2 linked regions of the Paludibaculum fermentans genome follow. The protein of the gene in region 1 interacts with the protein of each later gene in a pairwise test. Links are inferred from orthologs where the notes say so. Each region holds a gene or a part of one and is shown in the gene's direction. Other genes may lie near its edges.

Region 1 (4,641 bases):
TTCCGGTCGCGCCCTCCTGCCTGTTGCCAAGTCACTCAACAGTCTAAGGGATCCGCACACCGCCGTCACACCCCTGTTGCCCCATCTTGGGATGGCGTAGGATGCACCGATTCCTCTGGCGGCCTTCTGGGACTTCTATATAATCAGAGTTTACGAGGTACTTATCATGAATCATCCCAGCGTAGACCTACTCAATAAAGCGGTGGCCGACGAACTCCAGGCCGTTCACCAGTACATGTACTTCCATTTTCACCTCGACGACCAGGGCTTCGGCCCCCTGGCCAAGCTCTTCAAGAAAACAGCCATCGTCGAAATGGGCCACATCGAGACCCTGGCGGAGCGCATCCTCTTTCTGAAAAGCGATGTGAACATGTCCACCTCCGGTCCGATCGCCGCCATCCAGGACCCCGCTGAGATCCTCGCCAAGGCGATCGCCATGGAGCGGCAAAGCGCCGCCGACTACAACCAGGCCGCCCAGCAGTGCGGCGCCAACGCAGACGCGGCCACCAAACAGTTGTTCGAAGCCCTAGTCGGTGACGAAGAGTCGCACCAGGACGCCTTCGAAAAGCAGCTCGATAACATCAAGCGCTTTGGCCTCAGCTACCTGGCGCTGCAGTCCTTCGGCGCCGGGGCCGAGGCCCCAGCCGAGTCGAAGTAAACTTCCAACTGGCTCCGGGGTCTTCCCGCAGGCCCCGGAGCCTCCACCCCTCAACGGTCTTCCTCTCCTGTCCTGTTCCATCTATTACCTGTTCCAGGTAATCCACACGGAAACCTTAACTAACCGCGGAGTGTCTAAACCCGTGCGGTAGAATCAAAATAAGCATCTCTATGGTCGATTCCTTACTGGCGAAGATCTTCGGCACCAAGCACGAGCGCGAGATCAAAAAAATCAAGCCGCTTGTCCTCGCGATCAACGATCGCGAGGCCTCCGTGCAGACGCTCACCGACGCACAACTCGCCGCAAAAACCGCGGAGTTCCGGCAGCAGCTTGCTTCCGGCGCTACCCTTGACGACATCCTGGTGGACGCCTTTGCCGTGGTCCGCGAAGCCGGCCGCCGCATCCTCAACATGCGGCACTTCGACTCGCAGTTGATCGGCGGTATCGTCCTTCACAACGGCAAGATTGCAGAAATGAAGACCGGCGAAGGAAAAACGCTGGTCGCCACGCTACCGGTCTACCTCAACGCCCTCGCCAGCGAAGGTGTCCACGTCGTCACGGTCAACGACTACCTGGCCCGCCGCGACTCCGAATGGATGGGGCGTCTTTACAAGTTTCTGGGGCTCTCCGTTGGCCTCATTGTCCATGGTCTTGACGATGATGAACGCCGGGCCGCCTACCACTGCGACATCACCTACGGCACCAACAACGAGTACGGTTTCGATTACCTCCGCGACAATATGAAGTTCCGCCTGGACGATTGCGTCCAACGCGGCCACCACTTCGCCATCGTCGATGAAGTCGACTCCATCCTCATTGACGAAGCGCGTACCCCGCTCATCATCTCCGGTCCGTCTGAAGAGTCCACCGACAAGTACTTCAAGGTCAACGGCATCATCCCCAAGCTCATCCGCGGCGAGGTGATCGAAGGCCGCGAGCCCGGCGAAAAGTACACCACCGGCGATTACACCGTCGACGAACGCCACCGCAGTGTGGCCCTGACGGAAGAGGGCGTCAGCAAGGTCGAGCGCCTGCTCAACGTCGTCAATCTGTACGATCCCGAGAACCTCGAGCTCAACCACCACGTCCAGCAGGGCCTGCGCGCCCACGTGCTCTATCAGCTCGACCGTGACTACATCATCAAGGATGGTGAAGTCATCATCGTCGATGAGTTCACTGGCCGCCTGATGCCGGGACGCCGCTGGTCCGATGGCCTCCACCAGGCCGTCGAAGCCAAGGAAGGCGTCAAGATTGAGCGCGAGAACCAGACCCTCGCCACCGTCACCTTCCAGAACTACTTCCGCATGTATAAGAAGCTGTCCGGCATGACCGGTACGGCCGACACGGAAGCCGCCGAATTCGGCAAGATCTACAACCTCGACGTCACCCTGATCCCCACCAACGCGCCCATGGTGCGCAAGGATCTCAATGACATCGTATACCGCACCGAAGACGAGAAGTGGCGCAACGCCGCCAAGGAAATCGCGGAACGCAGCAAGACCGGGCAACCTGTACTGGTTGGTACGATCTCCGTCGAAAAGTCGGAGAAGCTGGGCGGCATCCTCAAGCGCATGGGCGTCCGGCACGAAGTGCTGAACGCCAAAAACCATGAGCGCGAGGCGTACATCATCGCCCAGGCCGGCCGCTATGGCGGCGTCACCGTCTCCACCAACATGGCCGGCCGCGGTACCGACATTCTGCTCGGCGGCAATCCGGAATTCCTGGCACAGGAAGACTCGCTCAAGCTGAAGCTGGTCGAGTCGATCCGTCCGGACGAAGCTCCGCTGGTCGCCGACAATCAGTTCTACTACTTCCAGCGCGGCGACATGCACTACCGCGTGCCGCTGGCCCGCTACCAGGAGATCTACTCCAAGTACAAGGAGCAGTGCTCGGCCGAGCATAAGAAGGTGGTCGAGGCCGGCGGACTCTGCATCGTCGGTACGGAACGCCACGAATCCCGCCGTATCGACAACCAGTTACGCGGCCGCGCCGGCCGCCAGGGCGACCCCGGTTCGTCCCGCTTCTTCCTCTCCCTCCAGGACGACCTGCTGCGCGTCTTCGGCGGGGATCGCATTCAGGGCCTCATGCTCCGCCTGGGCATGGAAGAAGATGTGCCGATCGAGTCCAAACTCATCACCAAGCGCATCGCCGCAGCCCAGAAGACCGTCGAAGCCCAGAACTTCGCCTCCCGTAAGCACGTCAAAGAGTACGACGACGTAATGGATAAGCAGCGCAAGGCTGTTTACGGCCTGCGGCGCCAGTTGCTCGAAGGCGCGGACATGAAGGAGAAGATCTTCGAGATCGTCGACGGCATTCTCGCCACCTTCATCGAAACGCGTTGTTCCGAAGGCTCGGACCCCTACAAGTGGGATCTCACCGGCCTCGCCACCGACATCAATTCGCAGTTTGGCCTGCGCTTCACGCCGTCCGAAGTCGCCTCAATGACCCGCATCCAGATGGAAGAGCACATCCTGGAGCGGCTGAAGAAGCGCTACGACGAGAAGGAAGAAGTGGTGGGGCCCGAAGTCATGCGCGAGACCGAGCGCATGATCTGGCTCTCCGTCATCGACCAGCAGTGGAAAGACCACCTGCTCTCGATGGACCACCTGAAGGAAGGCATCGGCATGCGGGCCTACGGTCAGAAAGACCCGCTGATCGAGTACAAGAAGGAAGGCTTCGGCATCTTCCAGGAGATGATGGACCGCATCGAGGACGAAACTATCCGGTTTCTGTACTTCCTGCAGCCCGTTGTCGGAGAACGTCCGGATGTGCCCATGCCGCAGGACTCCTGGCCGGATGAGGACGACGAGGAGAGCAACGAGAGGGATGCGCAGGCGGCGCAGGCTGCCCAGTCTGAAGCGGATCGCAAGGAGGCCCAGGCCTCGTTCGTGGATCTGACGAGGAACATCCAGAAGAAGAAAGAGCGGGAGATGGAGATGCTCCAATTTACCGCGGGCGCAGCCGAACCCAACCCGGCGGCCCAGGTAATCAAGGGCGATAAAGTCGGCCGGAACGATCCCTGCCCCTGCGGCAGCGGCAAGAAATATAAGAAATGCCACGGGTCCTGATCCACACTCTCACCAAATCGATTCAGACGGCGGCGGCCATGCTCTTCCTGGCCGCCAGCGCTTCGGCGCAGATCTGGCCGGAAGCCTGGCACGGCTCCGCCCGGGGCAAAGTTCAGCCCGTTCCGGCGGATGACCCCATGCTCTGGGTGGAATACGGCGGCGACGCGTCTGAGCAGGCCGCCTACAACGGCCCGGTGGGCAAGTTCCAGGCCACCGCCTGGCGCCTCAAGGATGCGACTTCAGCCCTCGCCTGGTACCAGGCCGTGCGCCCCGCCACTTGTGCAGGGGTGCCCAATCTGCCTTTAATTTGTACGACTTCCGGCAGCCAGTACATGGCCCACGACAATTACGTACTGCGCTTCGACGGCTGGCGGCCGCTAGACCAGGAGCTCAACGAGCTCTTCACGAAGCTGCCCCGCATGCGCTCCGGCGGCGGGCTCCCCAACCTGCCCGGCTATCTGCCGGAGAAGAACCGGGTGAGGAACAGCGAACGCTACATCGTGGGGCTGCACTCGCTGGAAAAGTTCGCGCCGGGCATTCCGGCCGCCCTCGTGGGCTTCGAGGATGGTACGGAGGCCCAAATGGGCCGTTTCCTGGCCCCTGGCGGCGTGGAACTCCCCGTCGTGGTCTTCGACTACCATACGCCTCAATTGGCGATGCTACGGGCCAAGGAGTTCGAAAAGCAGGCCGGCTGGGCCATCCAGCGCACCGGCCCCTACATCTCGGTCGTCCCCGGCAGTGTGGATCCCAAGTTGGCATCCGCCATCCTGGGCAAATCCGAGTGGAATGCCCAGTTCACCTGGAACACACCCGGCAAACTGCCCAAGATGCCGAACGTCGGCGGCATGCTGGTTGCCATTTTCGAGCTGACCGGAGTTCTCCTCGTGGTATGTCTAGGCGGGGGAATCCTGTTTG
Region 2 (3,565 bases), 5.2 Mb from region 1 along the record:
GTCCGAGCCGGCTACGGTATCTTCTACGCTCGTATGCACGGCAACATGCTTGACACGCTATTCCTGGGGAATGGCCTTTATCAAACCTCCATTTCCATTAACAGCAATCAGGCCGGGGCTCCGTTTTTCCCCAACATCCTGTCCAGCTCCACCGGACTTCCGGCCGGGACTGTCGGGTTGGCGCTCGCTGCCACCGGACTACACAATCCCTATTCTCAGCAAGGTAATTTCAGCATCGAGCGCCAGTTAGGCAAAGACCTGGGCTTGACCGCGAACTACATCTGGAGCCGGGGTATCGGAATCTTCACGCAGCGGGACCTGAACCTCGGCGCGCCCGGGCCGACGGTGACTTACAAGATCCAGGATGCAGCCAAAAATGTAGTCGGGGAGTTCCGGACTGTCACCTATCTTTCCGCAAACAAGGTGGATAAGAATTACGGCAAGATCCTGCAGGTGGAGAACGGAGGCCAATCCTGGTACAACGCCCTGGCCCTGCAACTGCAGAAGCGCATGTCGCATGGCCTGACCGCCCAGGTTTCGTATACGTGGTCACATGCCATCGACAACGCGAACCAGCAGGGTGCGAGCAATAACATCAGCTCATCTTTCGTCAACTCCACGTACCCTGGCGATTACGCCGGTGACAAGGGCACCTCCAGTTTGGATCAGCGCCACCGCGTGGTGATCAACTGGCTGTGGGCGCCTACCTTTGCGAAGAACAGCTCGGCCTTCAACCGCTTCCTAGTCAACGGCTGGGAGCTCTCTTCCATCACGACCATGGCCTCCTCGCAGCCCACTACCGGCACGGTTACGTTCTCGGGCAGCACCAGTAGCCAGTTCTCAGGCGTGGTTCTTGCTTACACCACGCTGAACGGTTCCGGCGGCTGGAACCGTGTACCGTTCCTGCCGACGGGCAACATCGACATCGACCGCGTGTTCCGAGTGGATGCGCGCATCGTGCGGTCGCTGCCGTTCTCTGAGCGGGTCAAGGCGAACCTGATGTTCGAAGCGTTCAACGCTTTCAACACTCAATACAACACGGCCGTGAATGTTGCTTCCTACACGGCGACCGGGGGTGTCCTGAGCCCGATCGCCAACGTGGGCACCGGCACGCAGTCGCAAGGGTTCCCGGACGGAACCAATGCGCGCCGCATGCAGGTCGCGTTCCGCCTGAACTTCTAAGGCAGGCCGGATCGCGCTATACTGGACAATTGGCGGACCCGCGCTCCACTCGGGGCGCGGGTTCTTTTCTTTAGGAATACCCGAATGATTATCCTGTTCACCATCGTGCACGTGATCGTGTGTCTGTTCCTGGTCATTGTTGTATTGCTGCAGAGCGGCAAGGCGGCCGATCTGGCCGGTGCGTTCGGCGGCATGGGTTCGCAGACGGCGTTTGGCCCGCGCGGCGCGGCCACCGTCCTGTCGAAAGCCACGACGATCTCCGCGGCTCTCTTCATGGTCACCTCTTTGACGTTGTCGGTGCTCTACACGCGAGCGGGCGGCGGCTCGACCGGCACCTCCGTGCTGGAGAAGGCTCCGATTACCCAGACGGCCCCGGCACCCAAACAGGCGGCTCCGGCTCCGCAGGCGCCCATCAAGGTCGACCTGCAGACCCAGGACGGCAAGACGGTGTCGACGCAGGAGATCCCGCTTCCCAACGCGCCGAAGTCCGCGCCCGCGCAGACTCCCGCGGCGCCGAAGAAGTAGTCGCCAACCCAAGGGGGTTCGGCGTATAATTGAGTTTTGCCAAAGGGTTTGGAAGCAGTTTCAGACCCAGCAATGCGGTCGTGGCGGAATTGGCAGACGCACTAGCTTGAGGTGCTAGCGGGAGCAATCTCGTGGAGGTTCAAGTCCTCTCGACCGCACCAGTTTCAATGAGTTACAGCCAGCGGCAGTTGGCGTGACGCACTAGTTCGAGCATCGACGATGCGTTTTTTGGGCGACCGGTTGAACCTGTTATCAATAGGTTACGGTCGCCCAAACTGCATCTGCGCTGGTTTTCCTGTTACAGTAGTCTCGCCGGTGTGGTGCTTGAATCTTGCCGATCAGCTTGCGCGGAAACTTCACGCCTGCACGGGTCCCTCATCCGTCGGTAGGGCAGGAGATGTGCTGGGTATTCTGGTCATGGACTCCCTCGGCGGGATCGACTACTCACCAGCCGGCGCTCCAGCCCGGCGAGGATTCGAAGTTCGGGCTACTCCTCCGTCCCAGCCAGTGTTCGTGATGCCTCCGGAATGGCGTCCTGAAGCAGAGGCTCTGGCGCAAGAATTCCAGCTTCCGATTACGACCGCTGAGACAATTGAACGGCAGTTCGTGAGGATCATCGACCGACTGGCAACTCCGGCCGGTGGTCATGACTGACGATCAGGAGCGCTTGCGCCGCGAGAATGTGCGTCTGAAGGCGCTTCTGGCAAAGCACGGCATCGAGATTCCGAAAGAGGCCACCGGCGATCCCCACTTCGGGTCCCCTAAGACGCGCGCACTGAGCTCCGAACAGAAGATCGAGTTGTTCCGAAGCCTGTTCATGGGACGACAGGACGTATACGCCGTCCGTTGGGAGAGCCCGGATGGCCGCAAGGGATACAGTCCACGCTACGAGCGCGACTGGAAGGCCTACTACGCGGCACCCCCAAAAGATCGTCCACGGGTAGATAAGGAAACCCGCAAGTACCTGCCCCTGAGTGATTCTGTCGTCGAAGAGCACCTAAAGGGACAAATCACCGTAGGGCTGTATCCGCTGCTTCCAGACGACACTTGCTGGTTTTTGGCGGCGGACTTCGACAAGGAAGCGTGGCAGGAGGATGCATCGGCGTTCCTCGCTGTGTGCCGGGAATGGGCTGTTCCAGCGGCGTTGGAGCGCTCCAGATCCGGTAACGGAGGCCATGTCTGGATCTTCTTTGAACAACCGATTTCTGCGACGCTGGCGCGGAGGCTGGGGTGCGCGCTGCTGACCCGCGCGATGGAGCGCCGCCATCAGATCGGACTCAGTTCGTACGACCGCTTCTTCCCGAACCAGGACACGATGCCGAAGGGAGGGTTCGGCAATCTCATCGCGCTGCCACTGCAAAAAGGTCCGCGGCAGGTGGGGAACAGCGCTTTCATTGATGACCGTTTCGAGCCCTTTGCTGATCAGTGGGCCTTCCTGGGTTCCCTTTCCCGGATCAGCGCCACGTCGGTTGAGAAGCTCGTGGAGGAAGCGCAGCGTCGAGGCGATCTGGTCGGCGTGAGGGTCAGTATCACCGAAGACGATGAGGAACCCGATCCGTGGACCCTTCCTCCATGCCGCAAGCGAAAGGATCCGGTCATTGCCGGCCCTTTGCCCAAGACTGTGAACATCGTGAGGGCGAATCTTCTCTTTATTGAGAAGACTGGGCTTCCTCCCGCAATGATGAATCGACTCCTGCGCGTCGCGGCATTCCAGAACCCCGAATTCTACAAAGCGCAGTCGATGCGCCTGCCGGTATACGACAAGCCTCGGGTGATCGCCTGCGGGGAGGATCTACCGAAGTATCTCGCCCTCCCGCGTGGGTGCCTGACCGAACTGACTGACTTGTTGGAATCCCAT

What was found. Proteins that work in one complex are often made in the same cells at the same time.
Region 2: the proteins of secA (region 1) and secG interact in binary tests that used the Escherichia coli proteins (3 or more experiments, as listed by UniProt). The link is inferred for Paludibaculum fermentans from one-to-one orthologs.

What each region holds. Positions count from the first base shown.
Region 1 is NZ_CP063849.1:891,895-896,535, forward strand. Bases 444-3,926 are described here. They hold secA (preprotein translocase subunit SecA), read left to right. Parts: upstream 444-828; coding sequence 829-3,726; downstream 3,727-3,926. Other genes in these bases: IRI77_RS03525 (bacterioferritin), read left to right, coding at 444-658; IRI77_RS03535 (hypothetical protein), read left to right, coding at 3,711-3,926. Also shown: more of IRI77_RS03525, read left to right, coding at 167-443; more of IRI77_RS03535, read left to right, coding at 3,927-4,641. UniProt on the Escherichia coli protein: Required for protein export, interacts with the SecYEG preprotein conducting channel.
Region 2 is NZ_CP063849.1:6,067,141-6,070,705, forward strand. The notes cover bases 1-2,986. They hold secG (preprotein translocase subunit SecG), read left to right. Parts: upstream 1-1,266; coding sequence 1,267-1,707; downstream 1,708-2,986. Other genes in these bases: IRI77_RS23895 (TonB-dependent receptor), read left to right, coding at 1-1,182; IRI77_RS23910 (TOTE conflict system archaeo-eukaryotic primase domain-containing protein), read left to right, coding at 2,354-2,986. In the rest of the region: more of IRI77_RS23910, read left to right, coding at 2,987-3,565. UniProt on the Escherichia coli protein: Subunit of the protein translocation channel SecYEG. Overexpression of some hybrid proteins has been thought to jam the protein secretion apparatus resulting in cell death; while this may be true it also results in FtsH-mediated degradation of SecY.